4 regions of the Comamonas sp. CAH-2 genome follow, and region 1 is predicted to be linked to each of the others. Evidence: predicted binding sites of a transcription regulator. Region 1 holds the regulator's gene; each other region holds the start of a gene.
What was found. The regulator sigma-54, encoded in region 1, starts transcription at its own class of promoters, with help from an activator protein. The targets are predictions, from matches to a motif close to TGGCANGNAANCTGCTTT.
Positions count from the first base shown of each region.

Region 1 (4,542 bases):
CTGCGCCACCTGCTGCAGGTGGCGGCGGCCATCACCGCGCTGTGCCTGGTGGCGGCCGTGGCCCTGGTGTCGGTGGCCGTCAGCCGCCAGCTGCGCCGCCTGGCCATGGTGCGCGATGCGCTGGAAGACATCGCCTCGGGCGAGGGGGACCTGACCGTGCGCCTGGACAACAGCGGCAAGGACGAACTGGCGCAGATCGCCACCGCCTTCAACCACTTCGTGAACAAGATCGCCGCCGTGCTGCTGCGCATCCGCACCGCCTCGGAATCCGTGCGCCTGGCCAGCCAGGAAATCGCCATGGGCAACCAGGACCTGTCCTCGCGCACCGAGCAGCAGGCCAGCTCGCTGGAGGAGACCGCCGCGGCCATGGAACAGCTCACCGCGACGGTGCAGCAGAACGCCGAGAACGCCCGCCAGGCCAACCAGCTGGCCAGCAGCGCCTCCTCCGTCGCCTCGCACGGCGGCAGCGTGGTCGGCCAGGTGGTGCAGACCATGGGCGGCATCGACGCCGCATCGCGCAAGATCGTCGACATCATCGGCGTGATCGACAGCATCGCCTTCCAGACCAACATCCTGGCGCTGAATGCGGCGGTGGAAGCCGCCCGTGCCGGCGAGCAGGGCCGCGGCTTTGCCGTGGTGGCCGGCGAGGTGCGCACCCTGGCCCAGCGCAGCGCCGCCGCGGCCAAGGAGATCAAGCAGCTGATCGACGACTCAGTCAACCAGGTCAACACCGGCAGCCGCCTGGTGCAGGAGGCCGGCGCCACCATGCAGGAAGTGGTGGACAGCGTGCGCCGCGTCACCGCCATCGTGGCGGAGATCAGCCACGCCAGCCAGGAGCAGAGCAACGGCATCGGCGAGATCAACGGCGCCGTCAGCCAGATGGACCAGGGCACGCAGCAGAACGCCGCCCTGGTGGAACAGGCCACCGCCGCCGCGCAGTCGCTGCAGCAGCAGGCGCACCAGCTGGCCGAGGTGGTCGGCGGCTTCAAGCTGGACCACGCGCCCGCCACGCAGGCCCTGGCCCTGCGCTGACGCACCGCCGGGCACGCGCTGCGCGTGCCCGCGGGGTTCTCAAAAAAGAGCGGCTCGCGCGCTTGCAAAAAAGGGTTCAGATGGTTTTCCATCTGAACCCTTTGTCTATGCAGCGCCAGCAGCTCTCTTTTTGGATAGTCGACCGCCGTGTCTGCATAGCCAGCCACCGACCCTAAGGCGTCTACAGCGCCTTGCGCAGGTTGGCCGGGGCGATCTTCAAGGCCTCGCGGTACTTGGCCACGGTGCGGCGCGCGCACTCGATGCCCTGCTCCTTGAGCATGTCCGCGATCTGGCTGTCGGACAGCGGTTTCTTCGGGCTCTCGGCCGCGACGAACTGCTTGATCAGCGCGCGCACCGCCGTGCTGGAGGCGTTGCCCCCGGTCTCCGTGCCCAGGCCCGAGCCGAAGAAGAACTTCAGCTCGTAGGTGCCGTGCGGCGTGGCCATGTACTTGGCCGTGGTCACGCGGCTGATGGTCGATTCGTGCAGGCCCAGTTCGTCGGCAATGTCGCGCAGCACCAGCGGGCGCATGGCCAGCTCGCCGTGCACGAAGAAGTTCTTCTGCCGGTCGACGATGGCCTTGGACACGCGCAGGATGGTGTCGAAGCGCTGTTGCACGTTCTTGATGAACCAGCGCGCCTCCTGCAGCCGCTGCTGCAGGCCGGCGTGCCCGTCGCTGCCCTTGTGGCTGCGCAGGGCGTTGGCGTAGACGTCGTGCACGCGCAGGCGCGGCATCACGTCCGGGTTCAGCTGCACGCTGAACTGCGCCAGGCCATCGCCCCCTTTGCGCGACGTTTTCTTGACGATCACGTCGGGCACGATGATGTGGCGCTCGACATCGGTGAAGCGCCGTCCCGGCTTGGGCTCCAGCCGGGCGATGACGCCCAGCGCGGCGCGCACCTTGGCCTCGGGCAGGCCGCAGGCCTGCATCAGCTTGCGCACATCGCGCCGCGCCAGCATTTCCAGCGGCTGGGCGCAGACCTGCAGCGCCACCTCCAGCATCTCGTCCTGCGGGTCCTCGCGGTGCAGGTGCAGCAGTTGCAGGCGCAGGCATTCGGCCAGGTCGCGGGCACCCACGCCCACGGGCTCCAGCGACTGCAGCAGGCGCAGGGCCACGGTGAAGCGGTGCACCAGCTCGTCGAGCTGCTCCAGGTCGTCGGTGCCGGCCAGGCCCTCGGCCAACTCCTGCAGCGGGTCCTCGAGGTAGCCGTCGTCGTTGAGGTTTTCGATCAGGAAGCGCAGCGCGTAGCGGTCGATCTCGGACAGGCGCAGCGACAGTGCCTGCTGGTGCAGGAAATCGGTCAGCGACTCGTGCGCGCCCGCCAGGTCCAGGGCCGTGGGGGCATCCTCGTCGTCGTTGCGGTTGCCGCGCGCCGGGGCGTCGCCGCCCCATTCGCTGTCGTCGTGCGCCATGTCGACGCTGCCGTCGCCCTCCCAGTCGCTGGGCACGTCGCTGTCGGGCGCCGAGGATTCCTGGTCTTTTTGGCCTTCAGCGCTGGCTGTGCCTGCGCTGTCTGCTATGGAATATGGTGTTTCGTCGGCCGAGGCGCCCTCGTGCTGGGCGGGCTCGTCCGCAGTCTGCAGGCCGAACTCCTCGCGCGGGGCGTCGTCCGAGGCCAGCTCCAGAAACGGGTTGTCGTCGAGCATCTGCTCGACTTCCTGGGACAACTCCAGGGTGGACAGCTGCAACAGCCGGATGGATTGCTGCAACTGCGGCGTGAGCGCCAGATGCTGTGAGACCCGCAGTGACAAACCTGGCTTCAACGCTGTACCCCCTCGAACTTTCTTGTGATTGCCGACGCTGCCGGGCCAGACTACATGCGGAAGTGCTCACCCAGGTAGACCCGGCGCACATCCGGGTTCTCGACGATCTCCTCGGGTGTGCCCTGGGCGAGTACTGTGCCATCGCTGATGATGAAGGCGTGGTCACAGATACCCAGTGTTTCGCGCACGTTGTGATCGGTAATCAGCACACCGATGCCGCGTTCCTTGAGGAAGCCGATGATGCGCTGGATCTCGATCACGGCGATCGGATCGATGCCGGCGAAGGGCTCGTCCAGCAGGATGAAGCGCGGGTTGGAGGCCAGGGCGCGCGCGATCTCCACGCGGCGGCGCTCGCCGCCGGACAGCGCCAGCGACGGCGACTTGCGCAGGTGCTCGACGCGCAGCTCCTGCAGCAGGCTGGTCAGCTGCTGCTCGATGGCAGCGGCACCCAGGGGCTGGCCGGCCGCATCCGTCTGCAGCTCCAGCACGGCGCGCACGTTGTCCTCGACGTTCAGCTTGCGAAAGATCGAGGCCTCCTGCGGCAGGTAGGACAGCCCCAGGCGCGAGCGCTGGTGGATGGGCATGTTGCCCACGGACTGGCCGTCGATCAGGATGTCGCCGCCATCGCAGCGCACCAGGCCCACGATCATGTAGAACGAGGTGGTCTTGCCCGCGCCGTTGGGGCCGAGCAGACCCACCACCTCGCCCTTTTGCACCGTCATGGACACGTCCTTGACCACCTTGCGGCTGCCATAGGTCTTGGCCAGGTGGCGCGCCTCCAGCTTGCTGGTGGCACGCGCGTCACGAAAATCTTCTGCCATCACTGTCCTTGGGAGTTCAGACCACCCGACGGCTGCAAGGGCTGGGCCGGTGCCGGCGCGGGGCTGCTGCCCGGCGTGGCCTTGGGCGCCAGGATGGCGCGCACGCGGCCGCCCGAGCCTGCGGGTGCCGACGAAGGCAGGTTGCTGCGCTTTTCGCCGTCGACCGTGAACACATCGGTCAGGTTGTTGTAGGTAATGACGCTGCCCATGATGTCGTCGCTGAGCTTGCCGCCGGTGTAGCGGCGCAACTGGCCGCGGCGGATCAGCTTCACATCGTCGGTGCGGCCGTTGTACTCGATGACCTCGGCCTCGCCCTCGACAAACTCTTCGGGGGCGCCGGGCGCCGTGTCGCGTTTCTGGCGGAAGAAGGCGCGCTTGCCGGCGTCGGCCTTGACCACGCCGTGCTGGTAGCCTTCGCCGTCCTGGCGCACGTCCAGCTGCGCGCCGCGCAGCACGATGGAGCCTTTGGTCATCACCACATTGCCGGTGAACACGCTGGTCTGCTTGAGCTCGTCGTGGCGCAAGGCATCGGCTTCGATGTTCATGGGCTTGTCGCGGTCGGCACGCTCGGCATGCGCCACGCCAGAAGCCCCCGCAAGGGCAGTCAACAACAGGCAGGTGAGGAGTTTGGGTGTCATGGGCAGGGCACGTTTCTTGCTGGACATTGTAGTCATCCTGCCTCCCAAGCCCACAAAAAAGCCCGCGCAAGGCGGGCTCGGGGATGGGGCAGCAGGCCGGGTCAGGCCTTGCGGCTTTGCTCCACCAGGTATTCGACCACACGCAGCACATTCGGCATGCTGCCGGCACGGGGGCCGTCGGTGTAGTAGCGGCCGGCCACGCCCATGGAGGGCACGCCTTCCACGTCATACGCCTGCTGCACCTGGGTGGCCTTGCGCACCTGGCTGGCGACGTTGAAGGAGTTGTAGA
Region 1 covers NZ_VSWF01000025.1:20,111-24,652, reverse strand. The annotation lists gene FYM52_RS13340 (methyl-accepting chemotaxis protein) at 1-1,032, shown strand, start outside; gene FYM52_RS13335 (RNA polymerase factor sigma-54) at 1,214-2,794, opposite strand; gene lptB (LPS export ABC transporter ATP-binding protein) at 2,845-3,615, opposite strand; gene lptA (lipopolysaccharide transport periplasmic protein LptA) at 3,615-4,253, opposite strand; gene FYM52_RS13320 (thiol:disulfide interchange protein DsbA/DsbL) at 4,355-4,542, opposite strand, start outside.

Region 2 (4,542 bases), on a different contig from region 1:
AGGCCCTTGGCGGTCTTGAAGGTCTGCTCCACGCCCTGGATCTCGAGGTACTTGGTGGACAGCGATGCGTTCATGATTTCACCTCTTCGAACGTGAAGGCCGAAGCCAGCTTGACCAGGGCCCACTCCAGCAGCAGGCCGACGATGCCGATCACGAAGATGGCAATGATGATGTTCTTGACGTTGAGGTTGTTCCACTCGTCCCACACCCAGAAGCCGATGCCCACGCCGCCGGTCAGCATCTCGGCCGCCACGATCACCAGCCAGGCCGTACCCACGGCCAGGCGCACGCCAGTCAGCAGGTAGGGCAGCACGGCCGGGAACAGGATGGTGGTGGCGATCTTCCACTCCGACAGGTTCAGCACCCGTGCCACGTTCATGTAGTCCTGGGGTACGCGCTGCACGCCGACGGCGGTGTTGATCACCATGGGCCAGATGGAGCAGATGAAAATGGTCCAGATGGCGGCCGGGTTGGCCCCCTTGAACACCAGCAGGCCGATGGGCAGCCAGGCCAGGGGCGAGACCGGGCGCAGCAGGCTGATCAGCGGGTTGACCATGCGCGACAGGAAGCTGAAGCGCCCGATCACAAAGCCCAGCGGAATGCCGACCAGCGCCGCCAGCCCAAAGCCCAGGGCCACGCGCTGCAGCGAAGCCAGCACATTCCAGCCCACGCCCTGGTCGTTGGGGCCGTTGCGGTAGAAGGGATCGCTGAAGACCTCGACGGCCTGGGCCCAGGTGGCCTGCGGCCCGGGGATGGACTGGCCGGTGCTGCTGGCCACCACGGACCACAGGCCGATCAGCAGCGCCAGGCCCAGGGCCGGCGGCAAGGCCCAGGCCAGCAGGGCCTCCAGCCGCCTGCGTGCACCGGGACGGACGGGTGCGGTGGCGGTGGGTGTCAAGGGTTTTTCGGCTTTGGACAAGGTACTGCCTGCGCTGGTAGCTATGGATTTTGGGGAGGTGTGCAGGGCGTCGCCGGGGGCAGAACGCTCACGCGGGGAGTGGAAGACGGCGCTGACCATGGGGGTTCTCCGTTAGCGTGGTGGCCTCAGGCCTTGATCTTGAAACTGTCGGCGTACTGGGCGGGGTTCTTGCCATCCCACACCACACCGTCCATGAGCTTGCTGCTGCGCATCGCGTCCTTGGGCACGGCCACCTTGAGCTGGCTGGCCGCCTGGGTGTACAGGTCGATGCGGTTGATCTGCTTGGCCACGGCCAGGTAGTCGGGGTGGCTCTTGAGCAGGCCCCAGCGCTTGTGCTGCGTCAGGAACCACATGCCATCGCTCAGGTAGGGGAAGTTCACCGCCCCGTCGTTGAAGAACTTCATGTGGTGGGGGTCGTCCCAGGTCTTGCCCAGGCCGTTCTGGTAACGCCCCAGGATGCGCTGGTTGATGGCGTCCACGCTGGTGTTGATGTAGGACTTCTGGGCCACGGTTTCGGCCATCTTCAGCTTGTTCTGCAGGCTGGCGTCGATCCAGCGGCCGGCCTCCAGGATGGCCATGATCACGGCGCGGCAGGTGTTGGGGTACTGGTTGGCAAAGTCCCCTGTGGCGCCCAGCACCTTCTCGGGGTGGTCCTTCCAGATGTCCTGCGTGGTGTTGGCGGTGATGCCGATGCCGTCCATGATGGCGCGGTGGTTCCAGGGTTCACCCACACAGAAGCCGTCCATGTTGCCCACGCGCATGTTGGCCACCATCTGTGGGGGCGGCACGGTGATCAGCTTGGCGCCCGACAGCGGGTTGATGCCGGCGGCCGCCAGCCAGTAGTGCATCCACATGGCATGGGTGCCCGTGGGGAAGGTGCCGGCAAAGGTGTAGTCGCGCGGGTTCTGGGCCATGGCCTTGGCCAGGCTGGGGCCGTCCACGGCGCCCTTGTCGGCCAGGGCCTTGGACAGGGTGATGGCCTGGCCATTCTGGTTCAGGCCCATCAGCACGGCCATGTCCTTCTTGGGGCCACCCACGCCCAGGTGCAGGCCATAGACCAGGCCGTAGAGCACATGGGCAAAGTCCAGCTCGCCATTGACCAGCTTGTCGCGCACGCCGGCCCAGCTGGCTTCCTTGCTGGGGACGATGGTGACGCCGTACTTCTTGTCCAGCCCCAGCACCGAGGCCATGACCACGCTGGCGCAGTCGGTCAGCGGGATGAAGCCGATCCGGACCTCTTTCTTTTCCGGAGCGTCGGAGCCGGCGGCCCAGACGCCACCATGGCCCAGCTGGGTGAACAGGGCGGTGCCTGCCGCCGCTCCTGCGGCCTGGCGCAGGAACTGGCGGCGCGAGGCCTGAGGATCGGCGGGGCGGTGTGGGGCGAGCTGTGCCATGGAGGGCTCCTTGAATGCGTGGGCAAAACCGAAAGACGGTCCCGCCAAGCACAACGGCGTCCCGATCCTTCCTGCAGGCAGGGGATGGGGACGCCGTTGTCCATAGGGGGGAATGGGTGGATCCCTGACCGCCTTTGGCCGAGATTCGCCAAGCAAGAAGCAGAAACTGTGCCAGCTGCCACCGGCCCTGGATGTCCCAGGCAGGGCGGCCCGGTGCAGCCCCGTGTAGCCCATGCGGTTGCTGCAATGCAGCAAAGTGGTGCCGACACAGCCTGTTTTTGGTGCGTGGCCGCCCGCATGCCCCGGGTGTGCGGGCGGCAGGCGCTGCCGGGCTCAGCCGGTGTGGCCGGGCAGGGGCAGCAGGTCGGCCATGGCCAGCATGGCTTCGGCCACGTCGATGAGGCGGCGGTTCTGGTTCATCGCCGTCTGGCGCAGCAGCTTGTGGGCCTCGGCCTCACTCATGCCGCGGTGGGTCATCAGCAAGCCCTTGGCGCGCTCCACGGTCTTGCGCTCGGTCAGCGCCGTGCGCACGGTCTCCAGCTCATGGTGCATGGCCTGCAGGCGCAGCGACTGCTCCTGCACCAGGGCCATCACGGACTGGCCCAGCTGGGGCGCGTAGTCGGTGCCGGGGCGCAGCACCAGGCTGGTGTTGGAGGTGCTGAAGAAGTCCGGCAGGGCCCCGGCCGCATCGCTGGCGCTGTGCAGCATGCTTTGCGGGTGGGCCAGGGCCGCCTGGGCGGCCTGCAGCTGGGTGTGGCAGCGCTGCAGCAGCTCGTCGGCCAGCGTGGTCTCGATCTCGTACATGGTGTCCATGCGCAAGGTGCAGGCGTCAAACCAGATCTCGCCCAGCTCCATGTCCAGCGGGGCGTCGGCGGGTGAGGTGCAGCCGATGCGGCGCAGCCGCTCGATGGTGGTCAGGTGGGGGCTGTGCATGCAGGCGGCCTGCCACAGGGCCAGCGGGGTGGCGGGGGCGCATTCGGTAAAGACCTGCAGGCAGCGCTCCTGCGAGTCGATCAGGTGCAGCCAGTGCTGCTGGCGGGTGGCGGTGCTGGTGCCGCTGCTGAAGACCGTGGCGCCGGTGGCGCGTTCCTGGCCGGCCAGCTCCTTGCCCTGCATGAAGTGCAGCATGGCAATCAGCAGGCGCGAGATGTCGGGGTGGGTGGCGCTGTCGGCGGCCTCGAAGACCACGGCCAGCAGGCCAGCGATCAGGCGGATGTAGGCCTGGGTGGCGGCATCGGGGCTGAGGTCCAGCGCGGCGATGCGGGCGCGCAGCGCCGGCAGTGCATCCAGCCCCTGCAGCACATAGGCAATGTGGTTGCACAGGCGCGCGCCATGGCTGCCGCGCAGCGCCTGCAGGTCCAGGGTGTCCAACACGCTGCGCAAGGAACGTGCGCTGTGCGTGCTGGCCTGGACCTGGGTGTGCAGGGCCTGGCGGGCGCGCTGGCCGTGGCTGGCCAGCAGGATGTTCGACAGGCCGCGCTCTTTCTGCAGTGCATGGATCAACTCGCCCAGCTGGCGCACCAGGGTGCTGGTGCGCTGCAGCCGGTGCAGTTCGTCAATTTCGCATTGCCGGGCGGCAATCAGGTAGTGCAGGGCAGTGGACATGGTGGTCACGGCAGGGCGTCAGTGCCTGCTGCCATGCAAATCGCATGCCGCCCTGCTGCGGCGGCCCGGGCAGGGCTTAGAGCTTGCCCTTGAAGTAGCTGGGCTTGTCCATGTCCACGATGTCGACGCTCAGCTGCACTTCCAGGCCGGCTTGCGCAGGAATCACGGACTTCAGCACCGCGGCGATGCGGTCGGACAGCTCTTTCTTGACTTCGGCCGTACGACCGGCCATCAGGCGCAGTTCCACGTGGGCGAAGGCGCGGCCGGCGCTGTTCAGGCCGATGCGGTAGTGGCTCACCTGGGCGATGCGGGTCTTGACATCGGCCTCGTCGCTGACGGTGGGGTGGCCGCAGACGGTAGCGTTGAGCGCTTCCATCAGGGCGGCTTCGTTCAGGCCTTGCAGGTTGTTGGTGTATTCCACATACATATGGGGCATGGTGTATCTCCTGGAATTGAGGGGGCAAAAGTTGGCGCTCATTGTGCCTCGGCGGCAGGCCCCCGATCGGCCAAGACCTCCAAGACCTCCAAGGCATCCACGAGGGCGGCCACATCCGCAGCCGTGTGCGCGGCCGACAGGGCGATGCGCAGGCGCGCCGTGCCCGTCGGCACGGTGGGCGGACGGAT
Region 2 covers NZ_VSWF01000021.1:45,313-49,854, reverse strand. The annotation lists gene FYM52_RS12455 (ABC transporter ATP-binding protein) at 1-74, opposite strand, end outside; gene ntrB (nitrate ABC transporter permease) at 71-1,018, opposite strand; gene FYM52_RS12445 (CmpA/NrtA family ABC transporter substrate-binding protein) at 1,045-2,313, opposite strand; gene FYM52_RS12440 (nitrate regulatory protein) at 2,647-3,918, opposite strand; gene FYM52_RS12435 (5-carboxymethyl-2-hydroxymuconate Delta-isomerase) at 3,995-4,354, opposite strand; gene bioF (8-amino-7-oxononanoate synthase) at 4,393-4,542, opposite strand, start outside.
Region 2: FYM52_RS12445 (CmpA/NrtA family ABC transporter substrate-binding protein) is a predicted target of sigma-54. The motif match lies at 2,470-2,487, and genes of this name have one in related genera.

Region 3 (4,542 bases), on a different contig from region 1:
GCCTTCAACGACGATCCTGACACCGACGCCGTGATCATGATCGGCGAAATCGGCGGCCCCGACGAAGCCGAAGCCGCCATGTGGTGCAAGGCCAATATGAAGAAGCCCGTGGTCGGCTTCATCGCTGGCGTGACCGCCCCTCCCGGCAAGCGCATGGGCCACGCCGGTGCGCTGATCTCTGGCGGCGCCGACACGGCCGATGCCAAGCTGGCCATCATGGAAGAGTGCGGTTTCACCATCACCCGCAATCCTTCCGAAATGGGCCGCCTGCTGCAAGGCCTGCTGAAGAAGTAAGCCCCAGCGCGCCCTGCTGACCCCCAGCCGCCCCGATCCTGTCGGGGCGGCTTTTTTTGTGCAGTGCGCAGGCCACCGAGGTGCTCTGGTTGTCCCTTGCCCTGCAGGAAAGGCTGGCCGCGACCGGCACACACTGGCCTGGCTGCACGCCCACAGCGTGCGGAAGGCGCGTGATGCCCCCATGGATTTGGCGATGCCCCCGCGCCTGTGGTTACGCAAAACTACGCACGCCACGCCCCCCACCCGGGCGTAAACTGCCCACTTCCAACAAGAAACGCCGGTCTGCGCACGCAGGCTGGCGTTTTCAATTCATAACAGTGGAGTAAAAATGGAGTTTCTCAATAGCGCCGACTTCTGGATCGGCCTGGTGAAGATCGTCTGGATCAACATCATCCTCTCCGGCGACAACGCCGTCGTCATCGCCCTGGCCGCCCGCTCGCTGCCACCCGCCCAACAGAAGAAAGCCATCATGTTCGGCTCCGGCGCCGCCGTGGTGCTGCGCATCGTGCTGACCATCGTGGCCGCCAAGCTGCTGGAGCTGTCGTTCCTGCAGGTCATCGGCGGCGTGCTGCTGCTGTGGATCGGCTACCAGCTGCTCAGCGGTGGTGAAGACGAAGAAGGCGAAGCCAAGGGCCATGGCTCCATGGTGGCCGCCATCCGTACCATCCTGATCGCCGACCTGGTCATGAGCCTGGACAACGTGATCGCCGTCGCCGCCACCGCCCAGGGCAACATGGTGCTGCTGGTCCTCGGCCTGGCCATTTCCATCCCGCTGGTGATCTTCGGCTCCACCCTGATGATCAAGCTGATGGAGCGCTTCCCCGTGATCATCACCCTGGGCGCCGCCCTGATCGGCTGGGTCGGCGGCGAGACCATCGTCAACGACAACCTGCTGCATGGCTACACCCTGGCCCACCCCTGGCTGCACTACGCGGCAGCCGCCGCCGGCGCCCTGCTGGTCGTTGCCGTGGGCAAGTGGATGCAAACCCGCCAAACCAGCCAAGCCACCTGAGTGGCCACCAGCCCCCTCAGTCCCACCAAGCGCCTTCGGGCGCTTTTTTCATGGGTGCGCGCTACAGAGCGGTTGGCGCCGCGGCCCGGCCAGCAGCATCCGGTTGAATTAAAAAGTAGAGCAGGCTCCGCAGGTTCCAAAAGAAATGCAACGTGATTAGTGCTTCAAAAGCTTTCCCGATTTGCGCAGACAGCTATCTTTTCAATAGACACATAACCGCATGACAAAAACGTCACCCGCAAGACGCGAATCATCCCCAAAAAGTGACATTTCACGCCGAATTGCAAGCAAATTTTTCAAAGACACAGACTAACGCCCCATTTCCCGGCCACCGCTTGCTGGCACGCCAATTGCACCAAGTCCTGCATATTTCATTTTTCTTCACTCCAAGGAGCTTTTCATGAAGCGTACGATGCAACAGGGTTTCACCCTGATCGAACTGATGATCGTGGTGGCGATCATCGGTATTCTGGCCGCCGTGGCACTGCCTGCTTACAAGGACTACACGATCAAAGCCAAGATGTCTGAGGTGATTCTGGCTGCTTCGGGATGCCGTACAACCATCACCGAGGTTTATCAAACTGGTTCTGCTTCAAATGCCCCAGGGGCCAACGGTTGGGGCTGTGAAGTGAACGCATCCAATCCATCGACAGCCTCCGCGCCTACCAAGTATGTATACAGTGTGGTCACCGATGCAAATGGACGCATCACCGTAACAACGCATGGCTTCAACGATGCGGACATTGACGGCCAAACAGTGATTTTGGAACCTCGTGATGCCGGCGGTGCAGCTACAGATGCATATTCTGCAGCTGACATGCCTGTGCAGATCAATCAATGGGTTTGCGGAACCCCTAGCTCATCGAAGATCAAAAAATATTTGCCCGGCTCCTGCAAAGCAACTATTTAATAGTTTTATATAAAATAAAAGCGTGCATGGCACGCTTTTATTTTGCACATTTATGCTTTATTTTTTCTGCGGATGGATTTTTTTTGGATGGCTCCTCCCCAATCATTATTCACCATGGCTTTCTGCATGGAATGAATCAACATCCATCACAGGACTATTTTTATTAGCATTTTATAGTCTATGGACAATAAAGCCTCAGCTACATATATCACGAAAAATCCTATTTTTTTTCTTAGCAATTTTTAGTCTACCCTGGCTACAGCTGGCAACTGGTCATCTATTTTTCATGGGTGACGCCATCATGGTTAGCCTTTATGCCTCCTATGCAATAATCGCGGTATGCTTAGGAAACTGGTTAACTCAACGCACATCCTCAGGATCCGAAGAAGGCATCCGTGCTCTCACCAGTAGCTGCGCATTGAGCGCCATCATTAGCACAAGCATAGCACTGGTACAGTGGACGGAAGCGCTTACACTGGGTATTTACGGCGCTGACCTGCCTCCCGGAAGTCGTCCATTTGGGAATGTAGCCCAACCCAATCACCTGAACACTCTGTGCTTTTTGGGTGTTTGCTCCATTTTTTGGCTGTATGAGCAGCGGCAAACTGGAAAAATCGGTTTTTGGCTGGGCACTTTATTTTTGGCTAGCGGCATGCTGCTATCGCAATCCCGCACAGGGTGGCTGCAAATCGCCCTACTTATCACATGGGGTGGCATTCAAAATATACGGATGCACAACCGGATTCCTCTGACTTGGTTAGCTCTGCTTGGAGTATTATTTTGTGCTAGCGTTTTGTTATGGCAGCCTTTGAATGATTTATTGTTATTCAATGTTGGCCGAGATTTTAGCAGCCAAATGCATCCAGGAACTCGCCCGGCATACTGGCTATCCATGTTGGATGCTTTATGGCGTGAACCCTGGTGGGGTTACGGCTGGCAGCAAGTCGGCTCAGCCCAGCAAATGGTGGCTGTCGACCATCCCTCCAGCAGAGAATATTTCGAGCACAGCCATAATTTTGCGCTGGACTTGATGCTCTGGAATGGCATTCCTCTAGGAATTTTCCTCGCCGCACTACTGATAGCTTGGATTTACCGGCATATCCGCAACTACACTCACCCAGGCACTGGCTGGCTATTAGCAGGATTAATTGGACTCGGTATCCACGGCATGCTGGAGTTTCCGTTGGAATATGCTTATTTCTTAATTCCAGCAGGTTTACTCATAGGCTGCATTGAAGCGAATACCCCACAAACCAAAAGCAGCTATATAGCTATTTCACGCAAAGTATTTGCCTGCTGCGTTGGCGCATTTTCCGCGCTCTCAATCATTGTTGCGTCAGAATGGCTTGCTGCCGAAGCCAACCATCGCAGCCTGGGTTTCGAATCGGCACGGATTGGGGAGTCCGAAGTTGCCGATGAGCTCCCCAACTTTCGCCTTCTGACCCAACTCAGAGCTTTCCTGACTTTCGCACGCACGGAGGCGACTCCAGACATGTCCGCCGAGCAAGTGGAGTGGATGCACAAAGTGTCTATGCGCTTTGGATATCCCCCAGCAATGTTCCGCTATGCGCTGGCCGCTGGATTAAATGGCCGCCCCCGCGAAGCCGAGATCACGCTACAACGCATTTGCCATATCCATGGTCCACAGCGCTGTACAGAAGCCCAAGAGGGCTGGCAACTGCTTCAACAACAATTCCCACAGCTTCAACAAATCCCGGGGCCATAGCCAATCACCCCAAGCAGCCCTTATCGATCTTCCAGGCCCCCAACTTTCCCCCCCGCTTCTCCAGCACCTTGACCCCCTCCATCACCATGCCCTTGTCCACCGCCTTGCACATGTCGTAAATCGTGAGCAAGGCGATCTGGACGGCCGTCAAGGCTTCCATCTCCACGCCGGTCTGGCCGTGGGTTTCCACGGTGGCGGTACAGCGCACGGCGTTCGCATCGGCCAGCACTTCAAAATCCACCGCCACACGGGTCAGTGCCAGGGGGTGGCACAGGGGGATGAGGTTGCTGGTCTGCTTGGCCGCCATGATGCCGGCAACCCGGGCAATGCCCAGCACGTCGCCCTTCTTGGCCGTGCCGCTCTGGATGATGGCCAAGGTGGAGGGCTGCATCACGATGCGCCCTTCGGCCACGGCAATGCGGTGGGTCGTACTTTTTCCACCTACGTCCACCATGTGCGCCTGGCCATGGGCATCAAAGTGGGTCAGGCCTTGGTTGGGGTGCTGGTCGGGGTTCATAGTTCGGAGGGGTCCAGGGTTCATAAAAACCATCCTCAGCGGACGCGGCGCATGCAGGCAGACGCTGAAGGGGGATGGATCTT
Region 3 covers NZ_VSWF01000003.1:60,816-65,357, reverse strand. The annotation lists gene sucD (succinate--CoA ligase subunit alpha) at 1-294, shown strand, start outside; gene FYM52_RS03510 (TerC family protein) at 623-1,306, shown strand; gene FYM52_RS03505 (pilin) at 1,707-2,216, shown strand; gene FYM52_RS03500 (PglL family O-oligosaccharyltransferase) at 2,269-3,942, shown strand; gene moaC (cyclic pyranopterin monophosphate synthase MoaC) at 3,947-4,459, opposite strand.
Region 3: FYM52_RS03505 (pilin) is a predicted target of sigma-54. The motif match lies at 1,646-1,663, and genes of this name have one in related genera.

Region 4 (4,542 bases), on a different contig from region 1:
CCCAGGGCCACGCCTTCGCAGATGAAGCCCTTGACGTGGCGGCCATCTTGCAGCGTGACCGTGCCAATGCCCAGCGGCGCGGGCACACCGGCCACAAAGCGCCCCAGGTTGGCCACGGGCATGTCCCAGACCTCCACGGCGATCGCGGCCCCGTCCTCGGCCCGGGCCAGGCCGGGTTTGGCGGGCACCGTACCGGCCAGCGCATACAGGCGGTAGTGAGGCGCCGTGTGCGTGGCCTCACGGAAGCGCGCCCCGCAGGCCAGCAGTTCGTGGTTCAGCGGCATGCCGCGCAGGTGGGCGCCGACCACGGTCAGCGCAATCGTCTCGCCCTGTGTGGGCACGTGCCAGCGGGGCAGCGTGCCCAGGGTGCGTGTGGGCAGGCCCGTGGCGCCGGCGGTGAGTGGGGTCTGGGCTTCCAGGGCCTGGGCCCAGCGCACCAGATCGGGCTCGCGCCAGGCGGGCGCAATCAGGGTGATGCCGAACGGCAACCCGCTGGGCAGTTGCGCGGCCGGAATGGCGATGGCCGACCAGCCCAGCAGATTCACGAAGTTGGTGTACGTGCCCAGCTCGGAATTGGCGGCCACGGGCTCGGCCTGCAGATCGGCCATGCTGGGGTGGCGCGGTGCCGTGGGCACGCACAGCACGTCGCAGTCCTGCCAGATCTTTTCCGCCTCGCGCTGCAGCGTCTGCAGCTGGTACTGCGCGGCAAAGGTGTCCACGGCATTGAAGCGCTGGTGCACGTCCAGCACCTGGCGGATCACGGGCAGCAAGGCCTCGGGCTGCTGCTCGTACAGGCGGCGCGCACCCACCACCCGCTCGGCCACCCAGGGGCCGTAGTACAGCAGCTGGGCCACCTCGAACAAGGTGTCGAAGGCCAGGGTCTGCACGCTGGCCACCTGGGGCTGCAGCCGCTGCGCAAACTGGGTGAAGGCGGCCTCGTAATCGGCCGCCAGCTGGCGCCCGTCAGGGATCGCCACCCGCAGCTGTGCCAGCGGCCGGTGCGGTGCGATGGCGGGCCGCGCCTGCGAATAGGCATCCTGCGCGTCGGGCCCCTCCATGATGGACAGCGCCAGGGCGCTGTCGGCCACATTCAGGGCCAGCACGCCGATGCAATCCAGCGTGCGGCAGGCGGGCACCAAACCGGTGCCGCTGACGGCACCGGGTGTGGGCTTGATCCCCACGATCTGGTTGAAGCCCGCGGGCACGCGGCCCGAACCGGCCGTGTCCGTGGACAGCGCAAACGGCACCAGCCCGCGCGCCACCACCGAGGCCGAGCCCGAGCTGGAGCCGCCCGAGACCAGCGCGGGATCAAAGGTGTTGGGCACGGCCCCATAGGGCGAGCGCACGCCCACCAGGCCGGTGGCGAACTGGTCCAGGTTGGTCTTGCCCAGCACGATGGCGCCGGCCTGGCGCAGCCGCTGCACGGCCACGGCATCCTGCGCCGCCACATAGGCAAACGCCGGGCAGGCGGCGGTGGTGGTGAAGCCGGCCACATCGATGTTGTCCTTGGCGGCAAACGGAATGCCGTACAGCGGCAGCTGGTCGCGGCCCACGGCGTGCTCCAGGGCCTGCAGCTGCTGCAGCTGTGCCTGCAGCTGTGCCGCCGTGGCGATGCTGATCCACGCCGTGTCATCGGCCTGCAAGGCCTGGCGCTGCTGCTCCAGCAGCGCAGCCGGCGCTGCGCCACCTTGGTAGGCGTGCTTCCAATCGTCGAATGTGCCAATCAGCATGATGAATACCCAGATGTATACAAGATGCGGAGTTAAAGCAGATTGCGTGCCAATTGCAGCGACTGCGTGGCGCGCTGTCTTCGATGAAGTTGCGGCGGGGTGCGACTGCATCGCCCACCAGCCCTGGAGCAGCGGCAGACCAAGAAAAAAGGCTTGAAGCCTTTTGGGGCTCCAAGCCTTGTACTGCTTGCGCAGACAGCTCTGATTTTGGAGATCAGACGTCGATGTTGCCGGCCCGCAGGGCGTTGTCTTCGATGAAGTTGCGGCGGGGTTCAACCTCGTCGCCCATCAGCATGGTGAACACGCGGTCGGCTTCGATGGCGTCGCCGATCTGCACCTGCAGCAGGCTGCGCACATTCGGATCCATGGTGGTTTCCCACAGCTGCTCGGGGTTCATTTCACCCAGACCCTTGTAGCGCTGGCGGCCGGTGGTGCGTTCGGCTTCGCTGATCAGCCACTGCATGGCCTGGCGGAAGTCGCCGACCTTTTCGGTCTTGGCCTTCTCGCCTTCGCCACGCGTGACCTTGGCGCCTTCGGCCAGCAGGCCTGCAAAGCTTTCGGCCTCGGCCGACAGGGCGGCGTAGTCGTGGCTGCGCACGAAGTCCTGCGTGAGGATGGAGCTCTTGATGTTGCCGTGGTGGTGGCGGCTGATGCGCAGGATCGGGTTCTCGCTGACGGGGTCGATCTCGGCGGTCACGGCGGCGGGAACGCCGGTGGTGGTCAGCTCGCGCAGCTTGGCCTCCAGCACGGGGGCGCAGGCCTGGGCTTCTTCCAGGGTGTCCAGCTTGATCTTCACGCCGTCGGCGATGGCGCGCAGGGCTTCCTGGTCCAGGAAGTTGGACAGGCGCTCGATCACGGTCTCGGCGGCCAGGTGCATGTCGGCCAGCTTGGCCAGTTCCTCACCCTCGATGGTGCGGGCGTTGGCACCGCCGGTGTGCACGCTGGCGTGGTTCAGCGCGATCTTGAGCAGGTACTTGTTCAGCGCCGGGCCGTCCTTGAGGTACAGCTCTTCCTTGCCGTTCTTGACCTTGTACAGCGGTGGCTGGGCGATGTAGATGTGGCCGCGCTCGACCAGCTCGGGCATCTGGCGGTAGAAGAAGGTCAGCAGCAGCGTGCGGATGTGGGCGCCGTCCACGTCCGCGTCGGTCATGATGATGATGCGGTGGTAGCGCAGCTTGTCGGGGTTGTAGTCGTCCGAGTTGCTCTTGCCCGAATCGGCGCTGACCTTGCCGATGCCGGTGCCCAGGGCCGTGATCAGGGTGATGATTTCCTGGCTGGACAGCAGCTTTTCATAGCGGGCCTTTTCCACGTTCAGGATCTTGCCGCGCAGGGGCAGGATGGCCTGGAACTTGCGGTCGCGGCCCTGCTTGGCGGAGCCACCGGCGGAGTCACCCTCGACGATGTAGATTTCGCACAGCGCGGGGTCTTTTTCCTGGCAGTCGGCCAGCTTGCCGGGCAGGCCCATGCCGTCCAGCACGCCCTTGCGGCGCGTCATTTCACGCGCCTTGCGCGCGGCTTCACGGGCGCGGGCGGCCTCAATGATCTTGCCGCACAGGATCTTGGCGTCGTTGGGGTTCTCTTCCAGGTAGTCGGTCAGCGTCTTGGCGACGATGTCTTCCACCGGCGCGCGCACTTCAGAGCTGACCAGCTTGTCCTTGGTCTGGCTGCTGAACTTGGGCTCGGGCACCTTCACGCTGAGCACGGCGCACAGGCCTTCGCGCATGTCGTCCCCGCTGACTTCGACCTTGGCCTTCTTGGCCAGTTCGTGGTCGGCGATGTACTTGCCGATCACGCGGGTCATCGCCGCGCGCAGGCCGGTCAGGTGGGTGCCGCCATCCCGCTGGGGGATGTTGTTGGTGAAGCACAGCACCTGTTCGTTGTAGCCGTCGTTCCACTGCATCGCCACTTCGACACCGATTTCGGTGCCGGGGATGCCGCCGTAGGTGTCGGCCGGGCGGCTGCCCGTGGCGTAGAACGAGGTGGGGTGCAGCACCTTCTTGTTGGCGTTGATGAAGCCGACAAAGCCCTGCACGCCGCCGGCGCCGGAGAAGTCGTCTTCCTTGCCATCGCGCTCGTCCTTGAGGCGGATGCGCACGCCGTTGTTCAGGAAGGAGAGTTCGCGCAGGCGCTTGGCCAGGATTTCGTAACGGAACTCGAAGTTTTCCTTGAAGATGTCCTGGTCGGGCAGGAAGTGCACCTTGGTGCCGCGCTTGTCGGTCTCGCCGATGACGCGCATGGGCGAGGTCTCGAAGCCGTCGACCACCTCGATCAGGCGGTTTTGCACGAAGCCGCGCGAGAAGTCGATCTCGTGCACCTTGCCGTCGCGGCGCACGGTCAGCTTGAGCCAGATGGACAGCGCGTTCACGCAGGACACGCCCACGCCGTGCAGACCGCCCGAGACCTTGTAGCTGTTCTGGTTGAACTTGCCGCCGGCGTGCAGCTCGGTCAGCGCGATTTCGGCGGCCGAGCGCTTGGGCTCGTGCTTGTCGTCCATCTTCACGCCGGTGGGAATGCCGCGGCCGTTGTCGATGACGGACAGCGAGCCGTCGGCATGGATGGTGACCAGGATGTCGTCGCAGTGGCCGGCCAGCGCTTCGTCGATGGAGTTGTCCACGACCTCAAACACCAGGTGGTGCAGGCCGGTGCCGTCGGAGGTGTCGCCGATGTACATGCCGGGGCGCTTGCGCACGGCCTCCAGGCCTTCCAGGATCTGGATGGCGCCTTCGCCGTAGCCGGTGTCAGCGGGGGCGCTGGCGGGTGCTGCGGTGGGGTTTTCTGGCTGGTTCTCGTCGGTCATGAAGGTGCCTTACTG
Region 4 covers NZ_VSWF01000038.1:3,383-7,924, forward strand. The annotation lists gene atzF (allophanate hydrolase) at 1-1,730, opposite strand, end outside; gene gyrB (DNA topoisomerase (ATP-hydrolyzing) subunit B) at 1,945-4,527, opposite strand.
Region 4: atzF (allophanate hydrolase) is a predicted target of sigma-54. The motif match lies at 1,765-1,782, and genes of this name have one in related genera.